One region of the Mesorhizobium sp. IMUNJ 23033 genome, then DNA from elsewhere that is predicted to be linked to it. Evidence: predicted binding sites of a transcription regulator. Region 1 holds the regulator's gene; each other region holds the start of a gene.
What was found. Region 1 encodes PhoB, which activates phosphate uptake and scavenging genes when phosphate is short. Its sites were predicted from a motif close to TGTCATNNANCTGTCAT; they were not measured.
Positions count from the first base shown of each region.

Region 2: a site for PhoB is predicted at 5,916-5,932, ahead of ACFX5Q_RS00860 (DUF1045 domain-containing protein). Genes of this name have one in related genera too.
Region 3: a site for PhoB is predicted at 5,527-5,543, ahead of ACFX5Q_RS19935 (LTA synthase family protein). Genes of this name have one in related genera too.

Region 1 covers NZ_JBJACT010000031.1:93,720-103,632, reverse strand. The annotation lists gene ACFX5Q_RS27875 (ROK family protein) at 1-665, shown strand, start outside; gene phoB (phosphate regulon transcriptional regulator PhoB) at 729-1,418, opposite strand; gene phoU (phosphate signaling complex protein PhoU) at 1,435-2,145, opposite strand; gene pstB (phosphate ABC transporter ATP-binding protein PstB) at 2,184-3,008, opposite strand; gene pstA (phosphate ABC transporter permease PstA) at 3,023-4,339, opposite strand; gene pstC (phosphate ABC transporter permease subunit PstC) at 4,336-5,796, opposite strand; gene ACFX5Q_RS27845 (PstS family phosphate ABC transporter substrate-binding protein) at 5,893-6,921, opposite strand; gene ACFX5Q_RS27840 (PAS domain-containing protein) at 7,469-9,913, opposite strand, start outside.
Region 2 covers NZ_JBJACT010000001.1:158,011-167,923, reverse strand. The annotation lists gene ACFX5Q_RS00885 (sugar-binding protein) at 1-411, shown strand, start outside; gene ACFX5Q_RS00880 (sugar ABC transporter ATP-binding protein) at 551-2,095, shown strand; gene ACFX5Q_RS00875 (ABC transporter permease) at 2,179-3,174, shown strand; gene phnN (phosphonate metabolism protein/1,5-bisphosphokinase (PRPP-forming) PhnN) at 3,386-4,015, opposite strand; gene ACFX5Q_RS00865 (alpha-D-ribose 1-methylphosphonate 5-triphosphate diphosphatase) at 4,012-5,151, opposite strand; gene ACFX5Q_RS00860 (DUF1045 domain-containing protein) at 5,170-5,877, opposite strand; gene iolB (5-deoxy-glucuronate isomerase) at 6,015-6,827, opposite strand; gene ACFX5Q_RS00850 (DUF3329 domain-containing protein) at 6,833-7,051, opposite strand; gene iolE (myo-inosose-2 dehydratase) at 7,116-8,033, opposite strand; gene iolD (3D-(3,5/4)-trihydroxycyclohexane-1,2-dione acylhydrolase (decyclizing)) at 8,093-9,913, opposite strand, start outside.
Region 3 covers NZ_JBJACT010000019.1:4,296-14,208, reverse strand. The annotation lists gene ACFX5Q_RS19965 (YicC/YloC family endoribonuclease) at 1-346, opposite strand, end outside; gene mltG (endolytic transglycosylase MltG) at 508-1,737, opposite strand; gene fabF (beta-ketoacyl-ACP synthase II) at 1,840-3,102, opposite strand; gene ACFX5Q_RS19950 (acyl carrier protein) at 3,137-3,373, opposite strand; gene fabG (3-oxoacyl-[acyl-carrier-protein] reductase) at 3,576-4,313, opposite strand; gene fabD (ACP S-malonyltransferase) at 4,374-5,315, opposite strand; gene ACFX5Q_RS19935 (LTA synthase family protein) at 5,595-7,520, shown strand; gene rpsF (30S ribosomal protein S6) at 7,835-8,335, shown strand; gene rpsR (30S ribosomal protein S18) at 8,335-8,583, shown strand; gene rplI (50S ribosomal protein L9) at 8,793-9,377, shown strand; gene ACFX5Q_RS19915 (class I SAM-dependent methyltransferase) at 9,673-9,913, shown strand, end outside.

The sequences.
Region 1 (9,913 bases):
ACGACTGCAACATGATGGCGGTGGCGCTGCAATGGCGCGATCCCGAACGCTACCGCGACGATTTCATCGCCATCCTGCTCTCGCACGGCATTGGCATGGGGCTGGTGCTGAAGGGCGAACTGTTCACCGGCACTCATTCGTCCGGCGGCGAGTTCGGCCACATGATCCACCGGCCGGGCGGCGCGCTCTGCCGCTGCGGACGGCGCGGCTGCGTCGAAGCCTATGCCGGCAACTATGCCATCTGGCGCAACGCCAGGATGATGAGTGAGGATGCCGAACCGACCGATGTCGGCGACGCCGACATGCGCGCGCTCGCCGCCCGGGCGCGCGAGAGCGACGGGCCGGAGCGCGAAGCCTACCGCAAGGCGGGCGAGGCGCTCGGCTTCGGCCTTGGCAGCCTGTTCGCGCTGATCGATCCCGCACCCGTCGCCATGGTCGGCGTCAGCGCCGCCGCTTTCGATCTGATCGAACCGGCGCTGCGCGAGGCGATTGCCCAGACCGCCGGCGGCCAGCACTCGAAATCGATCTCCTTCGACACCGAGCCGAATGAGTTGCCGCTGATCCGCGAGGGCTGCGCCATGCGCGCGCTTGGCTTCGTCGACCAGGAGATTTTCGCGCCGGGCGTCCAGCAGCGAACGGGTTCGGCAGGAAAGAACGTGGCTTGATCGCGACTTGAGATGTGTTGAGGCCAGGCCGCGCCGTTCGCAGGCCTGAATATCAGCACATACCTAATCTTCCCGGATCGCGTATCCTGCCCCGCGGATGGTGCGGATGACGTCGGGCATGCGGCCATTGTTGACCGCCTTGCGCAGCCGGCCGACATGCACGTCGACCGTTCGCTCGTCGATATAGATCGTCTCGCCCCAGACATTGTCGAGCAGCTGGCTGCGCGAGAACACCCGGCCCGGATGCCGCATCATGAATTCGAGCAGCCGGAACTCGGTCGGCCCGAGCCTGATCTCGCTCTTCTTGCGGTAGACCCGGTGCGACTCGCGGTCGAGCACGATGTCGCCGACCTTGAGCATGCTGGACAGCACTTCCGGCTTGGCGCGACGCAGCAGCGCCTTGACCCTGGCCATGAATTCCGGCGTCGAGAACGGCTTGACCAGATAGTCGTCGGCGCCGGTGGAGAGGCCGCGCACGCGGTCGCTCTCTTCGCCACGCGCCGTAAGCATGATGATCGGCAGCCGCTCGGTCTCGGGCCGCATCCTGAGGCGCCGGCAAAGCTCGATTCCGGAAACCGCCGGCACCATCCAGTCGAGCACCAGCAGGTCGGGAACGTTTTCCTGCAGGCGGATCTCGGCTTCGTCGCCGCGCGTCACCACCTCGACCTGGTAGCCTTCGGATTCCAGATTGTAGCGGAGCAGCACCCCCAGCGGCTCCTCGTCCTCCACCACCATGATGCGTGGCGCTATCATCAGTCGGTTACCCCTGTCATGCAGCCGGCGCGGACATCGCTGTCTCGTCTTGCTTGGGACGATTGGCTGGCAATTGCGAGCCTGTCAGCACATAGTAGGCGTTCTCGGCGATGTTGGTGACATGGTCGCCAATGCGCTCCAGATTCTTGGCGCAGAACAAGAGATGCGTGCAGGCCGTGATGTTGCGCGGATCTTCCATCATGTAGGTCAGCAGCTCACGGAACACCGAGGTGTATTTGACGTCGATGCGCTCGTCGTCGTTCCGAAGCTTGGCGAGTGCCGCGGCGTCTGCGGCGGCGTATTCCTCGATCACCCCTTGCACCTGGACCAGCACCAACTGCGCCATCACATCGATGGAGTGCGACAGGTCGCGCGGCGTGACGCTGAGGCCGACGGTGCCAACGCGCTTGGCGATGTTCTTGGCAAGGTCGCCGATGCGCTCGAGATCGCCGGCCATGCGGATAGAACCGACCACCGCGCGCAAATCGTTGGCCATCGGCTGGCGCTTGGCGATCAGCGTGATGGCGCGGTCGTCCAGCTCGCGCTGGCGCGCATCCATGATGGCGTCGTCGGAGACCACCCTCTGTGCCAGTGCATTGTCGGAATTCAGAAGGGCCTTGGTCGCCCCGCCGACCATCGCGCCGGCCAGTTCGCCCATGTCGGAGATCAGCTTGCTGATCTGCCCGAGATCCTCGTCGAAAGAGGCGACGGTATGATGTTCACCCATGATCCTGTCCTCGTGCCTGAAAGTTGCCGCCGGACCACTCAGCCGAACCGGCCGGTGATGTAGTCCTGCGTGCGCTTGTCGTCGGGGTTGGTGAACATCTTGTCGGTGGCGCCCTCCTCGACCAGATAGCCGAGGTGGAACATGGCCGTGCGCTGCGACACACGCGCCGCCTGCTGCATCGAGTGCGTGACGATGACGATCGTGTAGTTTTGACGCAGCTCGTCGATCAGCTCCTCGACGCGGGCTGTGGCGATCGGGTCGAGCGCCGAGCAGGGCTCGTCCATCAGGATCACTTCCGGCGACACGGCGATGGCGCGCGCGATGCACAGGCGCTGCTGCTGGCCGCCGGAAAGGCCGGTGCCGGGCTCTTGCAGACGGTCCTTCACCTCGTTCCAGATCGCCGCCTTCTTCAGGCTCGATTCGACGATCTGGTCCATGTCGGCCTTGCGCTTGGCCAGCCCGTGGATGCGCGGACCGTAGGCGACGTTCTCGTAGATCGACTTCGGGAACGGATTGGGCTTCTGGAACACCATGCCGACGCGGGCTCTCAGTTCGACGACGTCGATGTTCTTGTCGTAGATGTCCTCTTCGTCCAGCGTGATCTTGCCGGTCACCCGCGCCGAGTCGATGGTGTCGTTCATGCGGTTGAGGCAGCGCAGGAAGGTCGACTTGCCGCAGCCCGAAGGGCCGATCAGCGCCGTCACCTGGTTGAGGCGGACGTCGAGATTGACGTCGAACAGCGCCTGCTTGTCACCATAGAACACGCCGACCTTGTCGCCGCGCATCTTGATCACTTCGTTCGACTTGGCGTTCATCTTGTCGCCCACTGCATTTTCGAGGGACTGTTCGGTCATGATGTTCATACAGATACCTTCTTTTACCAGCGCCGTTCGAAGCGGCGCCGCAGCACGATCGCTGTGATGTTCATGGCCATGAGGAAGACGAGCAGGATGATGATGGCGCCCGACATACGCTCGACGAAGGCGCGTTCGGCCTCGTTCGCCCACATGTAGATCTGCACCGGCAGCGCGGTGGCCGGATCGAAAGGCGTCGTCGGATAATCGGCGACGAAGGCCACCATGCCGATCAGCAGCAGCGGCGCGGTTTCACCGAGCGCACGCGCGAGACCGATGATGGTGCCGGTAAGGATGCCGGGGGCGGCAAGCGGCAGGATGTGATGGAACACCATCTGCATCTTGGACGCCCCAAGGCCGAGCGCTGCCGAGCGGATCGACGGCGGCACAGCGGCAAGGGCAGCGCGCGTCGCGATGATGATCGTCGGCAGTGTCATCAGCGTCAGCACCAGTCCGCCGACGAAAGCGGCCGAGCGCGGCATGCCGAGGAAGTTGATGAACACGGCAAGTCCGAGCAGGCCGAAGACGATCGACGGCACCGCCGCCAGATTGTTGATGTTGACTTCGATCAGGTCGGTGAGGCGGTTCTTCTTGGCGAATTCCTCAAGATAGATCGAGGCGGCGACGCCGATCGGCAGCGCCAAAAGCAGCACGATCACCATCATGTAGAACGAGCCGATGATGGCCACGCCCATGCCCGACGTTTCCGGGCGGCTGGAGGCGCCATAGGAGAACAGGCCGGTGTTGAAATGCTCGGCCATCACGCCGTCGGCCTTGAGCTTGTTCATCCAGGCGATCTGCTGGTCCGAGACCTTGCGGCGCGATTCCTCGACACTGAGGTCGATCTGGCCCTTGAAGGCGGAGTCGAGATTGGCGGCGGCGAGGATGTTGACGTCGCGCGTCGTGCCGATGACCGACGGGTCGGCGGCGACGATGTCGCGCAGCTGGACGCGGGCGCCTTCCGACAGGAAGCCCTTGAGCTTCATGACCATCGGCTTGTTGCTGGGATCGATGCCGAGCTTGGCGATCAGCGCGCGTTCGGCGAGCTTGGGATAATTTGCCTTGATCAGCACGCTCGGATCGGTGGCGCGCTTGTTGGACGGATCGATCAGCTTCTCGTCGAAGGTGATCGGCAGCGTCACCGTCGTCTGCCAGAAGGCGGTGTAGCCCTTCGAGACGATGGTGATGAGCATGATGGCGAGGAACGCCAGGCCGACGGAAATCGCCAGCCCGCCATAGATGCGGAAGCGGCGTTCGGCGGCGTAGCGGGCTTTCAGGCCGATATCGCGGCGCGGATGAGCCGCCGCCCGGACCATAGTATCCATGGGAATGTCGGTCATTCGTACTGCTCCCGGTATTTGCGCACGATGTACAGCGCGACGATGTTCATCACCAGCGTCAGCGCGAACAACGTCAGGCCGAGCGCGAAGGCGACCAACGTCTGTGGCGAATTGAACTCGAGATCGCCGGTAAGCTGGTTGACGATCTTGACGGTGATGGTGGTCATCGCTTCGAACGGGTTGACGGTGAGGTTGGCGGCGACGCCGGCCGCCAGCACGACGATCATCGTCTCGCCGATGGCGCGCGAAGCGGTCAGCAGGATGGCGCCGACGATGCCGGGAAGTGCGGCCGGCAGGATCACCCGCTTGATCGTCTCGGAGCGCGTCGCGCCGAGGCCGAGCGAGCCGTCGCGCATGGCGCGCGGCACCGCGGTGATGATGTCGTCGGACAGCGAGGACACGACCGGGATCAGCATGACGCCCATGACCAGGCCGGCAGTGAAGATGCTCTGGCCCTGGATGAAGGGCGAGCCGCCGGTCAGCGCCGCCGAGAGATCGCGCAGGAAAGGCCCGAGCGTGACGACGGCGAAGATGCCGTAGACGATGGTCGGGATGCCGGCGAGCAGTTCAAGCGCCGGCTTGACCACCCCGCGCACCTTGGGCGTTGCGTATTCGGCCATGTAGACAGCCGACATCAGCCCGACCGGCACCGCCACCAGCAGGGCGACGGCGGCGATGTAGAGCGTGCCGGCGAGCAGCGGGATCAGGCCGAACTGGCCCTGGCTGCCGCCGGAACCGGCGGCGGCAAAGCGCGGATCCCATACCGTGCCGAAGAAGAAGCTCATCGGCGACACGCTTTCGAAGAACTGGATCGTCTGGAACAGCATCGACAGCACAATGCCGACTGTGGTCAGGATGGCGATGGTCGAGGCCGCGAGCAGACCCCACAGCATCAGCTTCTCGACATTGTTCCTGGCGCGCGCCCGCGGCGCGATCTGCCTCAGCGCATAGAGGGCGCCGGCAATCGACAGAGCGAGGGTGACGACCGCGCCGAACAGTCCAAGCATGCCCTGGACCTTGTTCGTCTCGACGGCGATCGGGATCATGTAGTCCTGTGTATCCGATGCCAGCGCCACGCCCTTGGCGGCAAGCAGCGGCTGCAACTCGGCAAGGGTGGCGGGCAGCGCGGTGTTCGCATCGAGCTGGCGCAGGCCCTTGGCCAGGCTCTTGACCAGGCTGACATCAAGTGCCTCGCTGGCAACCTTGCTGTCGGCGGTGCGCTCCGGCAGGACGGCGTGAATGTGGCGGTCGAGATAGAAGGAGGAGCCGATGTTCCAGACGGCAAGCAGCAGAAGGGCAGGCAGGACGGCGAGCAGGAAGGCCCACCAGCCGTGGTAATGGGAGCGCGAGTGCGGCTTCACCGTGCCGTTTTCGTGCGCTGCGGCACGCTGCCGGCCGATCAGGAACGCAACCACGCCGATGGCGACGACAATGGCGAGTACGAACAAGGACGACATTGACCACCCCCGGGGAAGCTTTAGTCGCCAGCGCCAATGCGGCAGGCGATAAAACCAGGGCGCGGACTTGGTCCGCGCCCTGGCCTGGAAGATTGATTACATCGACTTCCCGGCGGCGAACGCGTCGCGCTGGGCCTGACGCTCGGCGTCCGGAGCAGCCACGAGGCCGTATTCGGCGAGCGGGCTTTCCGGGCCGACCATCTGGTCGTCGAGGAAGAATTCGACATACTCCTTCAGGCCGGGAACGACGCCGAGATGCGCCTTCTTGACGTAGAAGAACAGCGGGCGCGAAACCGGGTACTTACCGCTGGCGATCGTCTCGGTCGAAGGCACGACGTCTTCCACGGTTGCGACCTTCAGCTTGTCGGCATTGTTCTCGTAGAAGGAGAGACCGAACACGCCGACACCGGTCTTGTTGGAGTCGATGCGGGCGAGGGTCTCGGTATAGTCGCCGTCGATGTCGACAGCCTTGCCGTCCTTGCGGATGGCGATGCAGGTCTTGCCGATTTCCTTTTCGTCGGCAACGCCGGCGGCCTTGAGAGCGTCCTTGTCGCAGCCTGCGTCGAGAAGCTTGGTCTCGAACACTTCGCGGGTGCCGTGCTTCTCACCGGGAATGTAAGCGGCGATATCCCAGTCGGGCAGCTTCGGATTGACCTGGTTCCACTTGGTGTTCGGATTGTCGACCAGCTTGCCGTCGACGACCAACTTGGCGGCGAGCGCCTTGTAGATGTCGGCGGGAACCAGCGCCCAGTCCGGGCCCTTGATGTCGGTGGCGAAGACGATGCCGTCATAGCCGATACGGACTTCCTGGACTTCCTTGACGCCGGCGTCGGCGCAGGACTTCAGTTCGTCCTTCTTGATCGGACGCGAGGAGTTGGCGATGTCGATGGTGTCTTCGCCGACGCCCTTGCAGAATTCCTTGATGCCGGCGCCGCTGCCGCCGGACTCGACAACCGGGGTCTTGAAGTTGGTGAAGGTTTCGCCGAACTGCTCGGCGACGATCTTGGCATAGGGTAGCACGGTCGACGACCCGGCGACCTGGATCTGGTCGCGCGCGGCGGCGAAGCCGGACGACGCGGCGAGCGCAAGCGCTGCGGCCGACGCCGTGAGGAGAAATTTGTTCATGTGGCCTGCTCCTGTTCGGAAGATGGTCTCTCGGCACCCTTGTCCTAGGCGCCCGGTGAGGCCAATAGCTCCCGATTATTACAGTCGCATGACAGTTTCATGTCAGCCCGGTAACGTCTGACGGCCAAGTCGGAAACCGCCGGCTTCCAGCCTTGGCGGCGTATCGCAGGTTTGCCGCGGGAATCAGGGACTTGCGGGATTTTCTAGCCTCGTCTGCCCTCGGCGGCACGAGCCGCGCCGCCGAGAAAAGAAAAGCCGGACGGAAACGCGTTGCCCTTGGCCAGAGCGTGTCATGGCCGAGCCATCGCCGAAAACAGGTCCGTTGGGGTAGATTCGACGCTGTTCTAGTCGGCGGTCGCTGCTCCCGCCCGTAACCGAGGGAGCCAAATTCGATGCACCCATTGTCACGGCTGGTCGCCGGTTTTGGTATGGTGCGATCGCGCCATACCTTTGGGTAACCCGGCGTTTCCGGGGCGCCGCGAGCAAATCGCGTGCGCGGCGACCGCCCATCCAGGGACGGTGCACAGCCGCACGCGGAGATAAGATCTTAGCCGGCGCTGCGCTGAACCTGACTGTCCGCGCCGATCCAGCGCTCAAGCTTTTCGAGCAGCGCCCTTGGGCTGATCGGCTTGGGCAGATAGTCGTCCATGCCGGCCTCCAGGCAGCGCTCGCGGTCGCCCTTGAGCGCATGCGCGGTGACGCCGACGATCGGCACATGCGTGCCCGTCTCTTCCTCGAGCCGGCGAATGGCAGCTGTCGCCTCCAGCCCGTTCATCTCCGGCATCGACACGTCCATCAGGATCATGCGCGGATTGAGCCTGCCGAAGGCGTCGAGCGCCTTGCGGCCATTGCCGACGATTTCGAAGCCGTAGCCGGTCTCGCCGAGGATCTGGGTAAACACCATCTGGTTCACCTCATTGTCCTCCGCGACCAGAATGTCGAGCCCGCGCTCGCCCGTGGCCCGGACGCGCGCCCGAACCGGCGGCGGTTGCAGCTGGGCCCGCACCGAGGCGGTCGAGGACAGCTGTGCCGTCGACGGCGCCTGAGCGCCCCCGCCGCTCGCCAAGGGCAGCACGCGGCTCGCCTCCTCAGTGTGGTGGTGGCGCTGGATGGTGGCCACCAGCGTCTCCAGCAACACCGATGAGCGCGCCGGCTTGATCAGCTGGGCATCGATGCCGAGGTCGCGGTAGCTGGTGTTGGCGAGAGACTGGTCGACGGAGGTCAGCATGATGATCGGCGTATGGGCGAGACCCGCGGTGTTGCGCACGATCCGCGCCATTTCGGCGCCGCTCATGTTGGGCATCTGGTAGTCGAGCACGACGCAGTCGACCGGAACGCCATAGGCGGCGGCCGCGATCAGCACCTTCAGCCCTTCGGCGCCGCTTTCGGCCGCGCAGGAATCGAAGGTCCACGACGCCATCTGCTCGCTCAGGATCGACCTGTTGACGGCATTGTCGTCGACGATCAGCACGCGTGCACCGGTCACGTCCACCGGCATGATGCGTTGCCCGCTTTGCTGCTCCGCCCTGGGCAGCGTCACCGTGAACCAGAAGGTCGAGCCCTTGCCTTCGGCGCTCTCCACGCCGATCTCGCCTTCCATCAGCTCGACCAGCCGCGAGGTGATGGCGAGGCCGAGCCCGGTGCCTTCATGCCGCCTTGTCGACGAGGTGTCGACCTGGTTGAATTTCTCGAAGACGGCTTTCAGCTTCTCCTCGGGAATGCCGATGCCGGTATCGGTGACCGAGATGGTGAGCTTCGTTCCCGCGGGAACCCGGACGCCGGTGACGTCGACCAGCACATGGCCTTCGTCGGTGAACTTCACCGCATTGCCGAGCAGGTTGGTGACGATCTGCCTTACGCGCCCGACATCGCCGATGAACTGGCTTTCGAGACCGGGCTGGACACGCACGATCAGCTCGAGGTCCTTCTCCTTGGCGCGTGTCGACACCAGCGTCGCCACGTCCTCGATGGCCTCGGCAAGGTTGAAGGGCGCCGGGTCGAGCACGAGTTGGCCGGCATCGATCTTGGAGAAATCCAGGATGTCGTTGATGATGGTCAAAAGCGCGTTGCCCGACTTGACGATGATGTCGGTGAACGTCTTCTGCTTCGGGTCGAGGTCGGACTTGGCGAGCAGTTCCGCCATGCCGAGCACGCCGTTCATCGGCGTGCGGATCTCGTGGCTCATATTGGCCAGGAATTCCGACTTGGCGCGGTCGGCAAGCACGGCGCGCTGGCGCGCCTCGCTGAGCTCGGCCTCGCGCTGCTTCAGCTCGGTGATGTCGGTGGTCGAGCCGATCAGATAGAGCGAGCCATCGGACGCGATCATCGCGCCCTTGCGGGCGAACTGGTGCCGCACGCTGCCGTCGGCCAGCGTCACGGTCTCCTCGATCTCCTGCGTCTCGCCGGTGCGCAGCACGGCGAGGTCGCTGGCGACGAAGGCTTCGCCGTCCGGTCCGAATATCTCGACGTCGGTCTTGCCGGTCGCCTTGTCCTTGGTAAAGCCGGTGAGATCGCACCAGCCCTTGTTGACGTAGAACTGCCTGAGGTCGGAGCGCTTGGCGTAGATCGACACCGGCACATTGTCGATGAGACTGCGGAACACCTCGTTCTCGCGCATGCTCTCTTCCAGCGCCCGCTCGCGCGCCTTGACGTCGGTGATGTCGGTGCTGGAACCAACCAGATGCACCGACCCGTCGAGCGCCACCAGCCGGCTCTTGCGCGTCATCAATTGCCGCAGCGTGCCGTCGCGATGGGTAACCGGCTCCTCGACCTCCAAGACATTGCCGGTGACCACGACCTCTGTGTCGTCGAGGCTGTAGCTTTCGGCATCCTCGGTGCCGAACAGCTGGCGGTCGGTCCGGCCGATGACTTCCTCCTTGGCAAGGCCGGTCAGCGCGCACCAGGCCTTGTTGACGAATTCGATGCTGAGATCCTGGGCCTTGATGAAGGCTGCTACCGGCAGTTCGTCCATGACGTGCCGGAACAGGTCGAT
Region 2 (9,913 bases), on a different contig from region 1:
CTGATCGACGTGCGCGGCGACGACATCGACCAGGCCCGCGCCAAGAAGAATGTCGAGGACGCGCTGGTTGCCAGCCCAGACGTCACCTGCATGGTCGGCTTCTACTCCTACAACACGCCGCGCATCTATGAAGCGCTGCGCGACGCCGGCAAGCTCGGCTCGATCACCGTCGTCGGCTTCGACGACGATCCGATCACGCTGGGCGGCGTCAAGGAAGGCACCGTGGCCGCCACCGTCGTGCAGCAGCCCTTCGAATGGGCCTATCAGGGCATGAAGCTGATGGCCGCCTATCTCAAGGGCGACAAGTCGGGCGTTCCGGCCGATGGGCTGATCATCATCCCGACCAAGATCATCGGCAAGGACGATGTCGACGCCTACGCCGCCAACCTCAAGGCGATGTCCGGAAACTAGGACGAGAACAATTGCGCCGGCTCAAGGGACTGCCTTGAGCCGGCGTTCGTATTGACGGGCCTGCGAAGGCCCGTCAGTCTGCTGAAGGGGTCGTTCTGGGGCCTACCGGCTGCTGGCAAGCGCGATGAATCATGGCGTGATGAATTATTCCGACACATCCATCGTTGCATCCACGGTCGCTCCGTTTCTGAGCCTGGAGAGCGTGCGCAAGACCTATCCCGGCGTGGTGGCGCTGGACGGGTTTTCGATGGAGGTGAGGCCGGGCGAGGTGATCGGACTGGTCGGCGAAAACGGCGCCGGCAAATCGACGCTGATGAAGATCCTCGGCGGCGTGACGAGGCCGGACACCGGCACCATCACCGTCGACGGCGTCGCGCATGAGGGGCTCACCGTCGAGGCCAGCCTCGGCTCCGGCATCGCCTTCGTCCACCAGGAACTCAATCTGTTCGAAAACCTCGATGTTGCCGCCAACATCTTCTTCGGCCGCGAGCCGCTGCGCGCCGGGCCGCTGAAGCTGGTCGACCGCACCAAGCTGCGCACCATGGTGGCGCCGCTGCTGAAGCGGGTCGGCGCCAATTTCTCGGCCGATGCGCCGGTGGCATCGCTGTCGCTTGCCCAGCAGCAGATGGTCGAGATCGCCAAGGCGCTGTCGATCAAGGCGCGGCTGGTGATCCTCGACGAGCCGACATCCAGCCTGCCGCTCGCCGAAACCGACAAATTGCTCGATGTCATCAAGGCGCTGAAGGCGGAGGGCATCAGCGTCATCTTCATCTCGCACCGGCTGCATGAGGTCGAGCGCGTCGCCGACCGCGTCGTCGTGCTGCGGGACGGCATGCTCGCCGGCACATTGCCGAAAAGCACCATCAACCACGACCAGATGGTCAAGCTGATGATCGGCCGCATGCTGAAGGAACGCGAGAAGGCTGCCGAATCGGCGCGCCCGCCGGGCGGCGTGGCGCTTTCGGCCAAGGCAGTGCGCACCAGCGCCTATCCCGACCGTCCCGTCGATCTCGACGTCAGGCATGGCGAAATCCTCGGCCTTGCAGGCCTGGTCGGCTCCGGCCGCACCGAACTGGCGCGCGTGCTGTTCGGCATCGACGAACGCTTCGGCGGCAGCGTCAAGCTGGACGGCAAGGAACTCGCGCTCGGCTCGGCGGCGGATGCGGTGGCCAGCGGCATCTTCCTGGTGCCCGAGGACCGCAAGCTGACCGGCATCCTGCTCGATCTGTCGATCGCGCAGAACATCTCACTGCCCAATCTGCCGGCGCATGCACGGCGCTCGCTGGTCTCGGCCAGCGCCGAGGTCGCCACCGCCGAGAAGCAGAAAGCAAATCTCGGCATCAAGGCGCCATCGGTCGCGACCCGCACCGGCACGCTGTCGGGCGGCAACCAGCAGAAAGTGGTGCTGGGCAAGTGGCTGGCGATGAACCCGAAGGTGATGATCCTCGACGAGCCGACGCGCGGCATCGATATCGGCGCCAAAGCGGAAATCTACGGGCTGATGCGGGCGCTGGCCGATGCCGGCGTCGCCGTGCTGATGATCTCCAGCGACATGGAGGAGGTGATCGGCGTCTCGGACCGTATCGCCGTCATGCATGAGGGCCAGATCTCGGGCATTCTCGACAAGGACTATTTCAGCCAGGAAAACGTGCTGCTGCTCGCGGTCGGCAAGAAGCCGAACTAGATTTTGTTTCGCCGCAGGTTCTGGTCGCAAGACCGTAGAACACTTTTGCGGAACCTGCTCAGGCAGGCATTGGGGAGAAGACGATGAGCAAAAAAGACCTCGGCCTGCTGATCCTCATCCTGGTGGTGGGAACGGTGGTGGCGATCATCAATCCGCGCTTCCTCTTGCCGATCAACCTTGCCAACACCTCGAACCTGATCGGCCTGTTCGGCATTCTGTCGATCGGCCAGGCCTTCGTCATCATCACCGGCGGCATCGAATTGTCTGTGGGATCGGTGGTTGCGCTGCTCGGGACTCTGTTCATCGACTTCATCGCCGTGCGCGGGATGGATTGGCCGCTGGCCTTCGTGCTGATCATTGCGCTCGGCGCCGTCATCGGCCTGGTGCATGGCTGGCTGATCACGCGGCTGAAGCTGCAGCCCTTCGTGGTGACGCTCTGCGGCTTGCTGATCTATCGCGGCGCGGCGCGCTTCTACACCGCCGACGGCACGGCTGGCTTCGGCTTCGGCCAGAATTTTCCGGACCTTGAATTCCTTACCGCCGGCCGCAGCTACGGCGTGCCGAACAGCTTCATCGCGCTGATCGTCATCTCAGTCGTGATGTGGGTGGTGCTGCACCGCTCGGTGTTCGGGCGCTATCTCTACGCCATCGGCAAGAACGAGGAAGCGGCGAAATATTCCGGTATCCGCACGGGGCGCGTGGTGATGGCGGCCTACGTCATCTGCGGCGTGCTGACGGCGCTGTCGGCGATCTATTTCGCCATGTACACGCGCTCGATCTCGCCGGCCAGCCACGGGCAGTTCTACGAGCTCTACGCCATTGCGGCGGCCGTGCTCGGCGGCTTCTCGCTGCGCGGCGGCGAAGGCTCGTTGATCGGCGTCATCCTCGGCACGGTGCTGCTGCAGGAATTGCAGAACCTCGTCAATCTGCTCGGCATCCCCTCCTCACTCAACTTCGCGGTGATGGGCGGGGTGATCCTGATCGGCGTGCTGGTCGACCAGCAATGGGGCGTGTTCCGGGCACGGCGGCAGATGATCGACGCCACGCGCAAGAACGTGGCGGGCGCGCCGGCGGAGTAGCTGCTTGTCTCTCCCTTCTCCCCTTGTGGGAGAAGGTGGCCTCGCGAAGCGAGGTCGGATGAGGGGTGTTGGAAGGATCGCCACCTCGAAGAGGTAAGCGATTAAGATCCTTCAATTTTCTCGCGCCGCGTTTCCTCCAACACCCCTCTTCCGTCTCGACGCTGCGCGCCGATCCACCTTCTCCCACAAGGGGAGAAGGCAAAAAGGCGTCCTAGATCATGCTCGACAGGTCGGAGAACGCCATCGCCTTGCGCAGCACTTCGGCGAAGCGTTCGCCTGCCACTTCGCGGGCGCCGCTGTTGTCGATCGAGGTAACGTCGGGGCCGGACAGCGCAACCGATGTGCTGCGCGCCAGGCGGGCCAGCACCTCGCCGCGCGATTCGCGGCCGCGCATGGCCAACCGCTCGGCGAGGATTTCCGGCGTGGCGGTGATCTCGACGACGGCCAGATTGGCGTAGCGGTCGCGCAACACCGGAATGATGCCGCGCGACACGTTGGCGACGGCGACCTGGCCGTTGGCGACCGACCAGTCGACATCGGCCGGAATGCCATAGCGCAGGCCATGCGCCTCCCAGGCAATGGCGAAGGCGCCGTCGGCCTCGGCTTCGGCAAAGGCCGCGTCGGCCAGCGTGTCGTGGTCCTCGCTCGCCGCATCGCTCGGCCTTGTGATGACCCGGCGCACGAACTCCAGCCGGCTCTCATCGGCGAAACGCGCCTTGGCAAAGCCGATCACCGTGTCTTTGCCGGCGCCGCTCGGTCCGACCACGGCGACAAAAACGCCGTGGCGGATCGGAAAGGTGTCGGTGGAGAGTTCGCGTTCGATCAATGCCGAGACCATCATGCGACCCGGCGCCCCTGGCGCCAGACGGTGCGGACGACCGGCACATGGTCGTCGACGCGCACGCGCACCAGGTCGGCGCGCCGGCCCTGTTCGATGACGCCGCGATCGCTGAGGCCGACCGCCTCGGCCGGGTTCTTCGACACCATGGCCACCGCCTGCGGCAGCGAAATGCCCTCGACGACATCGCCGAGGAAGAAGGCCGACTGGATCAGGCTGAAAGGAATGTAATCCGACGACAATATGTCGAGCAGGCCGTCGCCGGCGAGCGTGCGGGCCGAGACGTTGCCCGAATGCGAGGCGCCGCGCATGACGTTGGGCGCGCCCATCAGCACGCCGAGCCCGGCCGCTTTCGAGGTCCGTGCCGCTTCCTCGGTGGTCGGGAATTCGGCAACGCGCACGCCCTGCTCGATCGCCGCCTCGACATGGCCCGAGGTGGCGTCGTCGTGGCTCGCCAGCACGATGCCGCGCTCATGGCAGGCGGCGGCGATGAAGACGCGGTTGGGACCGGAGTTCATGGCCGATTCCGCCATGCGCTTCTCGCAGAACTTCTGAAAGGCGCGATCCGTCAGCTTCAGCTTGCGCTGGTAATAATAGGCATAGGTCTCGAGATTGACGAACTGGCGCTGTCCCGGCGCATGATCCATCAGCGAAGCCAGCTTCACCCGCTTATCGGTCTCGAAATTGGCGAAGGCCCTCAGGCAATCGGGTGCCGAAACTTCGCAGCGCAGATGGATGAAGTGATCAGCCCGCAGCCGGTCCTGCTCGACGCTATCCTCGATCGCATCGGCCAGCTTGCGGATGTCGGCGGAGTTCAGGTCGGCATCCTCGTCCATGCCGACGCGCAAGGCGTCGAACACGGTGGTGATGCCGGCGGTCGCCACCTGCGCGTCATGGGCAAGCACGGCGGCGATCGGGTTCCAGCGCACTTTCGGCCGCGGCGCGTAGTGGCCCTCGAGATGGTCGGTGTGGAGTTCGACCAGGCCGGGGATCACGTAGTCGCCGCCCATGTCCTCGCCGGTGCGGGCGGCGCCGGGATCGATGGCGGCAATCAGGCCGTCGCGCAGCACGAGCGAGCCCTCGACGATCTCGTCGGCAAGCACGATGCGGGCGTTGGTGAGAACGGTCTCGGCGGTCATTTCAGGCAGTCCTTGATCTCAGGCAGTTTTTCTGGCCGGGCGACGCCCGAGCGCGTGATGGGAAAGCACCATGAACGGCGCGCCCGGTTCGGTTTCGACAAACAGCGTAAGCGCATCGACGGGCACCGGCCGCAGCAGCACCTCCGCGAACAGGCTGTCTATTGCTGCGCGCAGACGAGGGCTTTCCTGTGACGCGGCGCGGCCGGACAGCGTCATGTGGAAGCGAAAGGTCTCGAAGACGTAAGGGTAGCCCCACTGGCAGAGGTTGCGGAATTCGGCCGGCTTCAGCGAATCGGGGCTGCGGCGTTCGATCTCAGCCTCGGTCAGCGGCGCGCGGAAGCGGTCGAAGCCGAGCACAACGTCATCCGCAAAACGGTTGAGCGCCGGCAGCGGCGCTTCCGGCACGAGCGCGAAAAAGCCGTCGATCTGGCCGACGACGAGGCGTGGAATGGTGACCGGCATGGTCGCTTCGGCGAAGCTGTCGAGTGCCGCGCGCAGCGAGGCTTCCGTCTCGTTCGGCGCCAGCTGGAAGGGCGCCTTCAGTGTCGCATGGAAGCCGTAGCGCCGCGCCGACGCCGTATGGAAGGCGACTTCCGCCGCCGACAATTCACCGACGGCCTCGACCGGCCGGGTCGCGGCGCCGAACGGATCGCGGCCAAGCCAGTTGGCGGCGATCCGCGCCAGCGGCTCGTCCTGCCTGGGAGTGAAGTAAATGGCGTAGCGCATGAGAAAACCTCGTCAGCCCGCTGCCATAGGTGATTTCCATGACGGATTGACGAAGCTTTGAAGAGTTTTCGATGGCAAATCGACCCAGCGGGGTCCTTAGCCGACGATTTTTCCGTGCTGGACCAACAAATTCTGGATCACGCCTTCATCAGCCATTCGTGCTCGGGCGCGTTGTGGAATTTCCAGGTGCGCTTCGGCCCGGCCATGACATTGAGATAATAGAGGTCGTAGCCATGGCAAGCTGCGCAAGGGTGATAGCCCTTGGGCACCAGCACGACATCGCCATCCTCGATCGCCATCGCCTCGTCCAGCGCACGCGCGCCGTCTGTGTCGGGATCGGTGTAAACGCGCTGGAAGGCAAAGCCCTGCGGTGGGTTGAGGCGGTGATAGTAGGTCTCCTCGAGATAAGACTCCGCCGGCAGATTGTCCTGGTCGTGCTTGTGCGGCGGATAGCTCGAGGTGTGACCACCCGGCGTGATGACCTCGACCACCAGCAGCGAATCGGCCGGCTTGCCTTCCGGCAGGATGTTGGTGACGTAACGCGTGTTGGTGCCCTTGCCGCGGGTTTCCTGGCCAAGATCGTCGGGCGCGATGACGCGAACCGGCAGGCCGCCGCCAAGCCCCGGCGCCGAGCAGACGGCAAGCTCGAGATCGGTGTCGGCGGTGACCGACCAGTCCGACCCCTCGGGCATGTAGACCGACCACGGCTTGCCGTCGAAGGGCGACATGCGCTGGCCGAGCAGGCCAAGATCCTTGCCACCGACGCTTGCCTTGCCCTTGCCGGTGACGAAGACCAGGCAGACTTCGCGATCTGTGGTTTCACCGGACGCGCTTTCACCGGGCTTCAGCCGATGCAGATCGAAACCGACATAGGTCCAGCCGGCATTTTTCGGCGTCACATGGGCGACGCGGCCATGGCCCTTGTTGGCTTTGACGAGCAGCTTCGACATCTGGGTTACTCCTTCGGTTCGGGCTCGGTCGGTGCCTTGCCCTCTTCGGCTGGCTTGTAGAGGTAGAAGAACTGCCAGACGGCGTAGCCAGCGAAGCCGAGCGCGATCACGCCCCAGAATGGCGTGCCGGAGGCGAACTCGATTGCCGACCAGATCAGGCAGACCGCGACGATGGCAACGCGCCGCCACAGCGGCCGGAAGAACGGGTGCTCATTATCTTTCATCGGGCCAATCCGGATTTCACCAACCGGACCTCGGATAGGCCGCCGGTCACGGCAAATCCAGCGTTCATGCGTTGGGGAAGCCTTGCGTCTCGACCGTGTACCCCGAAGCCGTCATCACCCGCATCAGCTCCTTGTAGCCGACCTGGGCCATTTTGAGCGGCGGATTCTTCTTTGGATCCTGCTCGGCCTCGACAACGAACCAGCCCTCATAGCCATGATCCGCCAGCCTCTGCACGATAGCGCCGAAATCCAGCGAGCCGTCGCCGGGCACGGTGAAGGCACCGAGCGCCACGGCGTCGAGAAAGGACTGCCTGGTGCGGTCGAGACTGTCGATCACGCCCATGCGTACGTCCTTGACGTGAACATGGTTGACGCGCTTGTGATGATTGTCGATGGCGCGCAGCACGTCGCCGCCGGCAAAGGCCAAATGACCCGCGTCGAGCAGCAGCGGAATGCCTTCGCCGGAATGGCGCATGAAGGCGTCGAGTTCCGGCTCGGTCTCGACGACCGCCGCCATGTGGTGATGATAGGACAGCGGCATGCCTTTCTCGGCACACCATTCGCCGAATTCGGTCAGCCGCCGGGCGTAGGCCTTCATCTCGTCGCCGGAAAGTTTGGGCTTGGTGGCGAGTGGCTTCGAGCGGTCGCCCTGGATGGAACGGCCGACCTCGCCATAGACGATGCAAGGCGCGTTCACCGCCTTGAACAGATCGATCATCGGCTGGATGCGATCCTTGTTCCTCGCCATCTCCTCATCGACCAGCGTGCCGGAGAACCAGCCGCCGCACAGCGTGACGTCGGCTTCCTTCAGGATCGGCAGCATCACCTTGGGGTCGTTGGGGAAGCGGCGGCCCATCTCCATGCCGGTGAAGCCGGCCGAGCGCGACTGCGCCAGGCACTCCTCCAGCGACACGTCATCGCTGAGTTCAGCAAGATCGTCGTTCCACCACGCGATGGGGGACATGCCCAGTTTGGCTCTCAAGTCGTCACTCCAATGTCAGATCGTTGCAAGGCGACCTCAGGTTTTTATGAGCGGCGGGCTCAAGCCTGCCGCTCGCTCAAGGCTTCCTCGTATTTCTTGCGCGCGGCGTTCACCTGCGGCCGTGCCGAGACTTCCGGCACAGCGACGTCCCACCAGTGGCCGCCGGCATCGGTCGACACCAGCGGGTCGGTGTCGATGACAAGAACCGTGGTACGGGCGTTCTTCTTCGCCTGCTCTAGCGCGGTTTCAAGCCCGGCGATCGACGACACTTTCTCGGCGATGGCGCCGAGGCTTGCCGCATGCGCGGCGAAGTCGATGTCGGGCAGGATCTCGTGGCGCGAGTCCTTCAAGAGATTGTTGAAGTTGGCGCCGCCGGTCGCCATCTGCAGCCGGTTGATGCAGCCATAGCCTCTATTATCGAGCAGCACGATTACCAGCTTGAGGCCGAGCATGACCGAGGTCGCGATCTCGGAATTGAGCATCAGATAGGAGCCGTCGCCGATCATTACGACGACCTCCTCGTCGGGCTTGGCCATCTTGACGCCGAGCCCGCCGGCGATCTCGTAGCCCATGGTCGAGAAGCCATATTCGGCATGGTAGGAGCCGGGCGCGCCGGCCTGCCAGAGCTTGTGCAACTCGCCGGGCAGACCGCCGGCGGCATGCAGCAGGGTCACACTGGCGCCCATCGTGCGCTGCACGGCGCCGATCACCTGCGCGTCGGACGGATAGGCGGCATTGGTCGAGGCCGTCACCTTGGCGGCATCGGCCTGCCAGTCCGTCTTGCCCTTGATCGCATTGTCGGTCCAGGCGGCAGGCGCCTTCCAGCCCTTCAGCGCGGCAGCGAGTTCGGAGAGCCCTTCCGCTGCGTCGGCGACCAACGGCAGTGCCCAGTGCTTGCCGGCATCGAAAGGCTGGCTGTTCAGGCCGATGATGGTCCGGCCGGAATTCTTGAACAGCGCCCAGGAACCGGTGGTGAAATCCTGCAGCCTGGTGCCGACGGCGAGCACCACGTCGGCCTCTTCCGCCAGCCGGTTGGCGGCCGAAGTGCCGGTAACGCCGACCGCGGCCATGTTGAGCGGATGATCGTCCGGCAGCGAGGATTTGCCGCCTTGCGTCTCGCAGACCGGAATGCCGGCGCCCTGCACCAGCTTCGCCAATTCTCCGGACGCCTGCGAATAGAGCACGCCGCCGCCGGCGATCACCAGCGGCTTTTTCGCGCCCTTGAGCGCTGCCACCGCGGCCGCCAGTTCCTGGCGATCGGGGCGCACCCTGCGCGGCGTCCAGACGCGCTCGGCAAAGAAGTTTTCAGGATAATCATAGGCCTCGGCCTGCACGTCCTGGCAGAGCGACAGCGTCACCGGCCCGCATTCGGCCGGATCGGTCAGCACCTGCATGGCGCGGTTGAGCGCCGGGATGATCTGCTCGGGACGGGTGATGCGGTCGAAATAGCGCGAGACGGCGCGGAAGCAGTCGTTGACCGTCGCCGTGCCGTCGGAAAAATCCTCGGCCTGCTGCAGCACCGGATCCGGCAAGCGGTTGGCGAAGACATCGCCGGGCAAGAACAGGACGGGCAGTCTGTTTACATGCGCAAGTGCTGCCGCCGTCACCATGTTGAGCGCGCCGGGGCCGATCGAAGAGGTCGCCGCCATGAAGCGGCGGCGGAAATTGGCCTTGGCATAGGCGATCGCCGCATGCGCCATCGCCTGCTCATTGTGGGCGCGGAAGGTCGGCAGGTCGTCGCGCACCTGATAAAGCGCCTCGCCGATGCCGGCGACATTACCGTGGCCGAAGATCGCCCAGACGCCGCCGAAGATCTGAACCTTCTTGCCGTCGATCTCGGTCATCTGGCGGGACAGAAAGCGGGTCACAGCCTGCGCCAT
Region 3 (9,913 bases), on a different contig from region 1:
CGCCACGTAGCGCCAGCAACCCATCGGCCGTCGCAGGGGCGACGCCGAACTGCTCCTGCAGCCGCTTGGCCAGTCCCGCCAGATCCTTCAGGAAGACCTCGTTGACCACCGGCTGCACCTGCGCGCCGGCGGCCCGGCCGACGGTCAGCGTCGCCTGGAAGTTGCCGCGCGAAAATCGCTTCTGCATGGTCTGCCTGACGGCCGGCTCCAATCGCTCGAAGCCTTGCGGCAGCCGCAGCCTGACCTCGACGCTCTTGCCGTTGACCGACTTGACCTCCCAGGCGATCGAGGTGCCCTGGTGTTCGGCGACCGCGCGCGCAAAACCGGTCATGCTCTGCAAATTCATGATGCCCGTACGCCCCTTGGCGCGTGATCCAGGAACCCGTTCCCGGTCAAACCACGCGCGGCTACAAAATGCCGAAACGACTGGTGCCTTCAAGCCGGCGCCGTACGTTTTCTTCAAAAATCAGCGCATCCCGCAAGGGACGATTTAAAAACCACCCGGCGCTACTGGGCGGCCCCCGCATCGCCACCGGCGTCGCCGCTATCGCCGGCATCGGCGGGGGCATCGGTCTGGCCTTCCACCTTGGCCCCGGCCTTGGCGGCGTCGTCGGCCTGCTTCTTCTGCAGCGCCCGGTAGCGGGCGACGTTCTGGTTGTGCTCTTCCAGCGTCGAGGCAAAGACGTGGCCGCCGGTGCCGTCGGCGACGAAATAGAGGTCGTCGGTCTTGGACGGATTGGCGACCGCCTCGAGTGCCGCACGGCCCGGATTGGCGATCGGTGTCGGCGGCAGGCCGTTGATCAGATAGGTGTTGTAGGGCGTCTGCTTGTCGATGTCCGACTGGTAGATCGGACGGTCGGCAGGTTTGCCCTTACCACCGAACAGGCCGTAGATGATCGTCGGATCGGACTGCAGACGCATGCCCTTGGCCAGCCGGTTGAGGAAGACGGCGGCCACGCGCGAGCGCTCGTCGCCCTTGCCCGTCTCCTTTTCGACGATCGAGGCCAGCGTGACGAAGTCGTTGATATTGGCCAAGGGTAGATCAGGCGCGCGCCGCTGCCAGACCTCCTCTACCAGCTTCTTCTGGTCGGCCAGCAGCTTGTCGACCATCTGCTGACGCGTGGCGCCACGGGTGAAGCGCAGCGTGTCGGTGGCGAGGCTGCCCTCGGACGGCTCGGTCGCAGGCATGTCGCCGGTCAGCGCATCCTGCTCGGCGATGCGCTGCAGCGCCTGCTCGACCGTCAGCCCCTCCGGGATGGTCAGCGAATACATCACCGACTTGCCGCTCTTCAAAAGCTCCATGATGTCGCGCATCGAAGCCCGGGCCTTGATCTCGTATTCGCCGGCCTTCAGCGCGGAATCATTGCCGTTGGCGCGCACGCCAAGGCGGAAGATACGGGCGTCGCTGATCAGGCCGCGCCGCTCGAGCTGGTCGGCGATATCCTGGACGCCGGTGTTCGGCTTGACCAGGAAGGTGTCGCCGGCGGCCGACGGGCCGGGCTCGTTGAACGCCTGCTTGCCGAAATAGAGCGCGATGCCGGCCGCCAGAACCAGCAGCATCACCGAGGAGATGACGAAGTTCATGAACACGACGATCTGGCTGCGCGAGGCCCGCGAGCGCCTTGGCGGCGGCGTGCCGGCCTCGGGCCGCAAGGCCTCGGCGGCCGTCTTCGGCACGATCGGACTGGATGCGGCCTGCTGCTGTCCGAATTCTCCGCCGCCCGGATTTGTGTTCATAGCGCCCTACTATCTGTCATTTCGACGAATCCCCTGGGGCAGAGTAGGGGCGAATATGGCAAAAATGACGACAGGGTTCGGGGACGCCTGCCGGCCGGCTGTTCAGCCATTGTAGCGTTGGAAGACGAGCGAGGCGTTGGTGCCGCCAAAACCGAAGGAATTGGACAGCGCCACGTCGATCTGTCTGGAACGCGGCGTGTTCGGCACCAGGTCGATCGCCGTCTCACGTTCCGGGTTGTCGAGATTGATGGTGGCCGGCGCGATGTTGTCACGGATGGCGAGGATCGAAAAGATCGCCTCGGCGGCACCCGCCGCGCCCAGAAGATGGCCGATCGACGACTTGGTCGACGACATCGAGATCTTCGACGCCGCGTTGCCGACCAGCCGCTCGACGGCGCCAAGCTCGATCGTGTCGGCCATGGTCGAGGTGCCGTGCGCGTTGATGTAGTCGACGTCGGCGGGCGACAGCTTCGCCCGGTTCAGCGCCGCCGTCATGCAGCGGAAGGCGCCGTCGCCGTCTTCGGCGGGCGCGGTGATGTGGTAGGCGTCGCCGGTCAGGCCATAGCCGGTGACCTCGGCATAGATTTTCGCGCCGCGCGCCTTGGCGTGTTCGAGTTCTTCGAGAACTACGACGCCGGCGCCCTCGCCCATGACGAAGCCGTCGCGGTCGCGGTCATAGGGACGGGAGGCTTTTTCCGGTGTGTCGTTGCGCTCGGTCGACAGCGCCCGGCAAGCGGCGAAGCCGGCAAGCGAAAGCCGGGTCACCGGCGATTCGGCGCCACCGGCCAGCATCACGTCGGCATCGCCGAAGATGATCAGCCGGGCGGCATCGCCAATGGCATGCGCGCCGGTCGAGCAAGCGGTGACGACGGCGTGGTTCGGGCCTTTCAGCCCGTGCCGGATCGACACCTGGCCGGACACCAGGTTGATGATGTTTCCGGGAATGAAGAAGGGGCTGATGCGGCGCGGTCCGCGCTCGTGCAGGATCAGCGCGTTCTCAGCGATGCCCTCGAGGCCGCCGATGCCGGAGCCGATCATGACGCCCGTGGCGCAGCGCTCCTGCTCGGTCTGGGGCTCCCAGCCGGAATCCTTCAGCGCCTCGTCGGCGGCCGCGATCCCGTACAGGATGAAGTCGCCGATCTTGCGCAGTTCCTTCGGCTCGAGCACGGCTTCGGGATTGAGCGAGCCGTTGGAGCCGTCACCGCGCGGAATGACGTGGGCGATCTTGCAGGCAAGATCCTCCACTTCGAATTCGGTGACACGCTTGGCGGCGCTGCGGCCGGTCAGCAGTTCCTTCCAGCCATGCTCGAAGCCCATGCCGAACGGCGAAACCAGGCCAAGGCCCGTGACGACGACACGCCTCATCGCAGGTCCTCCCCGGTAATGCCTGCGAAAAGCCTCAGGCCGAGGCCTTGTCGATGTACTTCACGGCATCGCCGACGGTCAGGATGGTCTCGGCCGCATCGTCCGGGATCTCGACGCCGAATTCTTCTTCGAAGGCCATGACGAGTTCGACCGTGTCGAGGCTGTCAGCGCCCAAGTCGTCGATGAAGCTCGCCTGCTCCGTCACCTTGTCGGCGTCGACGCCAAGATGCTCGATGACGATCTTCTTGACGCGCTCTGCGGTGTCACTCATTTGGGGCATCCTCGTCTTTTGGTTGTCTGTCTTCGTTAGCGGGCGGAATGCCGCTAATCAAGCTGAAAGATGGTCCCGCCGGAAACACAACAAACAGGACCGGTTTTTGCCCGAACCGCCGGGTTGCGGGCCGCATTACACGAAAAATGGCCGAGGTCCAAGCCGAAATGGGCCTTTTCACAACCCGCCGGACCTTGGTCCGTCAGATCATGGCCATGCCGCCATTCACATGAATGGTTTGGCCGGTCACATAGGCCGCTTCATTGGAGGCGAGATAGGCGACCGCAGAGGCGACCTCGGCGCTGGTGCCCATACGCCGGGTCGGGATCGCCGCCATGATCGTCTCCTTCTGCTTGTCGTTGAGCTTGTCGGTCATGGCCGATTCGATGAAGCCAGGGCCGACGCAGTTGACGGTGATGTTGCGGGTGGCGATCTCCTGCGCCAACGACTTGGAAAAGCCGATCATGCCGGCCTTGGAGGCGCAGTAGTTGGTCTGGCCGGGATTGCCTGTCACCCCGACCACCGAGGTGATGTTGATGATGCGGCCATGCCGGCGGCGCATCATCGGATGGGTGAGTTCGCGCGTCAGCCGGAACACGGCGGTGAGGTTGACCTCCAGCACCGCATCCCAGTCGGCATCCGACATGCGCACGAACAGGCCGTCCTTGGTAATGCCGGCATTGTTGACGAGGATGTCGACACCTTCGAGCTCGGCCTCCGCCTTCTGGCCGAGCGCCTTGACCTCGTCGCGGTCGGACAGATTGGCCGGAAACAGCTTGACCCGGTCGCCGAGCTCGGCAGCCAGCGTCTCCAGCTTCTCGACGCGCGTGCCATGCAGGCCAACGATGGCGCCCTGCGCGTGCAGCACTCTAGCGATCGCCTCGCCGATGCCTCCGGTTGCGCCGGTGACGAGCGCCTTACGGCCGGTCAGTTCGAACATTTTTGTCTCCTGAATCTCAGACGACACCCTTCACATGGGTGGGGTCAAATCGCCAGTGGATTATGCAAGCACGGCCAGCGCCGCCTCGACATCGGCCGCCGTGCCGACGGCCGCGGTGGCGACATCGCGGTTGATGCGTCGCGCCAGTCCCGACAGCACCTTGCCGGCGCCAACTTCGTAGAGCGTCGTGACGCCGTTGGTGCCGAACCATTCCACCGTTTCGCGCCAGCGCACGCGCCCGGTTACCTGTTCGACCAGGCGGCGGGCGATCTCGTCGGGATCGCTGGTCGGCGTGACCGAGACGTTGGACACGACAGGCACCAGCGGCGCGTTCTTCGCCACGCCGGCCAGCGCCTCGCGCATGATCGCTGCCGCCGGCGCCATCAGCGCCGAATGGAAGGGGGCCGAGACCTGCAGCATCAGCGCCCGCTTGGCGCCCTTTTCGGTGCAGAGTTTTGCCGCCAGCTCGACCGCGGCCCTGGCGCCCGAAATCACCAACTGGCCGCCGCCATTGTCGTTGGCGATCTGGCAAACTGAGCTTTGAGCGGCCTCGGCGCAGGCGGCTTCGACATCGGCCTGTTCCAGCCCGATGATGGCCGCCATGGCGCCCTCGCCGGCCGGCACCGCCGCCTGCATGGCATTGCCGCGCACGCGCAGCAGCCGCGCCGCATCGGCGACCGGAACGAAGCCGGCTGCGGCAAGGGCCGAATATTCGCCCAGTGAATGGCCGGCGACGTAAGACACCTTGTCCTTCAGCGAAAAGCCGCGCGCTTCCAGCGCCCGGATGGCGGCCAGCGACACCGCCATCAGCGCCGGCTGGGCGTTGGCGGTCAGCGTCAGCGTCTCTTCCGGCCCTTCCCAGATCAGTTTCGACAGCTTTTCGCCGAGCGCGTCGTCGACTTCCTCGAACACCTTGCGCGCCTCGGGAAAGGCATCCGCCAGATCCTTGCCCATGCCGACAGCCTGGCTGCCCTGTCCCGGAAAGGTGAATGCGACGGCCATTTGGGCTTCTCCAGAGGCTGGTTTTTCCCTGCCTGTGACGCAAGGCGGACGGCCAAGTCAAGCCCGCGGGCAGCGTTTCAGCCTTCCTTGCGGCCGGAAAAACCGGTCGAGTCCCTGTTCCGAAAGCCTTTTTGGCGATCACACCTGATGAAAACCGCTCACGAATCGTTTGCTGGCTCTTCTTATTTTCGCCACAGCCGCTAGCTTTTGCATGACAGTTCTATGACAGATCAGTGACGCGAGTGGGAAAGACGCGTTGCGTGGGCCGGGGGAAGTGAAGTGGCAAGGATCGGAAAGGGCGTGGCCAAACGCGCGCCGCAGTTTCTGGAAGGCGATCCGTCCACCGGCTATCTGCCGGGGCGGAAGTGGCCGGTCGTACGCTATGGCCTGATCAGCCTGCTCGCCTCCGCCATACTGGTTTTTGCCATCGAATGGATCGTGCGCGGCGACTTTTACGGCACGGTCGGCTTCTTCCTGCAGCCCTTCAAGCCGGGCTGGACCACCATCATCGTGTTCGCGCTGGTGCTGATTGGTCTCGACGCGGTGCTCGGCCGCAGCCACCAGAGCCTGATGATCGTGGCGCCGCTGACGCTGGTGCTGGCCTTTGTCGGCCACCAGAAGTCGCACTATCTCGGCGACCCGCTCTATCCGACCGATTTCCTGTATTCCAGGCAGATCATGTCGCTGATGCCGCTTTTGGTGCGCGAGCGACCGATGACCGCGCTGGCCATCGCGATCGGCATCGTCGGCGGCCTGTCGCTGCTCGTCTATGGCTGGCGGCAGTGGCGGCGCCGGGTGCCGGTCCTCAGCCGCAAGGGCCGCCTTGCCAGGCTGACCCTGACCGTGCCGCTGCTCGCCTTCTTCGTCTCGATCATGGACTACGCCACCTTCTCGTGGACCCGCGACCGGCTGCAGATCATTCCGATCATGTGGGACCAAAAGGAAAACTACGCCTCCAACGGTTTCGCGCTGGCCTTCGCGCTCAATGTGCCGATGGCGCATGTCTCGGCGCCGGCGGGCTATTCCGACAAGGCGATCGCCGCGATCGACAGGCCAGGGGTGACGGCATCGGTGCCCGCCGAGAAGCCCGACATCATCATCGTGATGAGCGAATCCTTCTGGGATCCGACCAAGCTGCCCGGCGTCACCATCACGCCGGATCCGATCCCCAATGTGCGGGCACTGCGCTCGGGCTACATGTTCTCGCCCGAATTCGGCGGCATGACCGCCAATATCGAGTTCGAGGCGCTGACCGGCTTTTCCAACGCCTTCCTGCCGGCCGGCTCCATCCCCTACCAGCAATATGTGCGCTCGCCGACGCCCTCGCTGGCCACCTTCCTGAAGAGCGAGGGCTACAGGGCGCGCGCCATTCACCCGGGCACCAACTGGTTCTGGAACCGCGGCGCGGTCTATGCCGATTTCGGCTTCAACGACTTCCGCTCGGAAGAGACGCTGCCGCCGATGCAGAAGCGCGGACCGCTGGCCTCCGATGCGGCAATGACCGACGAGATCATCCGCGAGGCCGATGCCAGCGAAGACCCGGTGTTCTTCTTCGCCGTCAGCCTGCAGAACCACGGTCCCTACGAGCCTTATCGTTATTACAATCCGACCCACAAGGTGCAGGCGCCGATCAGCACATGGGCGCGGGAATCGCTGCTCAGCTACACCGAAGGCTCCGCCGATGCGGACCGCGGGCTAGAGCGCCTGATCGAATGGGCCAGGAAACGCGAGCGGCCGACGGTGATCGCCTTTTTCGGCGACCATCTGCCGCCGCTCGGACCAGTCTATGTCGAGACCGGCTTCATGAAAGACAATGTCGCGCCGCGCAAGGAGCCGGCCGACCAGATGCTGGAGCATCATCAAACGCCGCTGATCATCTGGTCGAATCGCACCGGTCCGGCCGAGGACATGGGCGCGGTCAGCCCGGCCTTCCTGCCCTACCACATATTGACCACGGCCGGCATCACGCATCCCTATTACACCGGCTTCCTCGGCGCGCTGCGCGAACGCTACCGCGTCGTCGACCGCAACCTTCTCTTGACGCCGGCCGGCGAGGCGACACCCGACTGGGCGCGGCAGAAGAAGATCGACCCGGCGATCAACGATTTCCGCCTGCTGCAATACGACATGATGTTCGGCAAGCGCCGCGCCGCGCCCGACTTCTTCCCCGAAACGGTCGACAAGGCGGTCGCCCACACCAGCTGAGCCTGGTGTCTTCGGCCCTGCGACGCCAAGGACGCTGTCTGCAACGCCGCCCGGCCTTGCCTTCCCCGGGAATTGCTGTATAGACGCCCGCAATCTGCCGGTCCTTGCTGGGGGCTGAACGGAGGGCCGTTGCTTTTCTCGAAAAGCGGTGTGTGAAGCCAGAAGCGCTTCCGCCTCCCGTGTCTCCGCTCTCGACCGTCTCGAAATGCTCCTTTCTTCCCGCCCCCTTTTACTGGGGATCAGCGGTCAGAGAAGTTGCAGAGGCTTTTGCCGCGAGGGTCCGGGAGAGAAACGAAGAAAGGCACTGATACACTATGGCTCTTTACGAACATGTGTTCCTTGCCCGGCAGGACCTCTCGCAGCAGCAGGTCGATGCGCTTGTCGAACAGTACAAGGGCGTCATCTCCGCCAATGGCGGGTCCGTCGGCCGGGTCGAGAACTGGGGACTGAAGTCCCTCACCTACCGGGTCAACAAGAACCGGAAGGCATACTACACACTTATGGACCTCAACTGCCCGCCGGCAGCGCTCAACGAGATGGAGCGCCAGATGGGCCTGTCCGAGGACGTGCTGCGTTTCCTGACTGTCAAGGTCGAGGCGCATGAGGAAGGTCCGTCGGCCATGATGCAGAAGCGCGAAGAGCGCTCGGAACGCGGCGGCTTCGGCGACCGTGACCGCGGCGATCGTGGCCCGCGTTCGTTCGGCGACCGCGATCGCGGCGACCGTGGCGATCGTCCGCCGCGCTCGTTCGGCGACGCCGGTGGCGATCGTGGTCCGCGCCGTCCGCGCGAAGGCTTTGAAGGGGGTGCAGAATAATGGTCGACATCAATCAGATCCCGACCCGGCGCCCGTTCCATCGCCGCCGCAAGACCTGCCCGTTCTCCGGCGCCAACGCGCCCAAGATCGACTACAAGGACGTGCGCCTCTTGCAGCGCTACATTTCCGAGCGCGGCAAGATCGTGCCGTCGCGCATCACCGCCGTCAGCCAGAAGAAGCAGCGCGAGCTCGCCAAGGCGATCAAGCGCGCCCGCTTCCTCGGCCTGCTGCCCTACGTGGTTCGCTAACACTTTCGAGGCGGGCGGTTCGCCGCCCGCTCTTCTCCCACGGCGACGGGCGCCGCAGGGTTGAACGTCAAATCCCGAGTTGAGGTGAAAAGCCTCTAACTGCCGCGACAGGCAGGACAGCGACACCGGCGGCAACGCCCTTTTGCTTCCTGACCTGTTCCAGACAATCCGGCGCCGATCGATGGGCGCCCAAACGAAGGAACAAAACCATGGAAGTCATTCTTCTCGAACGCGTTTCCCGCCTCGGCCAGATGGGCGATACCGTCAAGGTCAAGGACGGCTTTGCCCGCAATTTCCTGCTGCCGCAGGGCAAGGCGCTGCGCGCCAACGAAGCCAACAAGAAGAAGTTCGAAGGCCAGCGCGCCCAGCTCGAAGCCCGTAACCTCGAGCGCAAGTCGGAAGCCGCGCAGGTTGCCGAGAAGCTCGACGGCAAGAGCTTCATCGCCGTGCGTTCGGCCGGCGAGACCGGCCAGCTGTACGGTTCGGTGTCGACCCGCGACATCGCCGACCTGCTGACGGCCGAGGGCTTCTCGGTCAACCGCAACCAGATCCAGCTCAACCAGCCGATCAAGACCATCGGGGTGACCAATGTGGCGATCGCGCTGCATCCGGAAGTCGAGGTCACCATCACGCTCAACATCGCCCGCACGGCCGACGAAGCCGAGCGCCAGGCCAAGGGCGAGACGCTGACCACCGCCGAAGCCATCTATGGCGAAGACATCAACGACAATGCGCGGCCGGAGAACTTCTTCGACCCGAACGCCGAGTTCGAAGGCGGCGAAGAGAACGCCTGATCACGCGCGACGGAGTGTCAGAGCGGCCTCTGATCACAGTGTCAGAGCAGCGCTCTGATCACTTTGTCGGCATTTAGCCTTTGTGGACCAATGCCCGGGCCTCGCGCCCGGGCATTTTTGTGCCAAACGGAACTTTTCGAACCCCTATATATTGAGGCAGACTACAACCCCGGGCGTCCTATGACGCGCAAAGGGCGCTGTGGCACCTTGGATTGGCGCATGATCCCCGGCGAAAGCCGGTTGTGATTTTCGGGTCATGCACCAGCACAGCATGTCTGTGAGGGAACATTTGGTCATGAATATCCTGTTGAAGCGCCTTCTCGACCGTCTTGTGCGCACCGGCAATCTCAAGGTGACCGGGCCTAAGGGCTCGACAGTGATCTTCGGCGACGGCAGCGGCGAGCCGGTGCATATGCACATCAAGACCAAGCACGCCGAACGCGCCATCACCTTCGACCCGATGCTGGCGGTGCCGGAAGCCTACATGGATGGCGAGCTCGATATCCTCGAAGGCGGCGTGCTAGGCGTGATGCGCA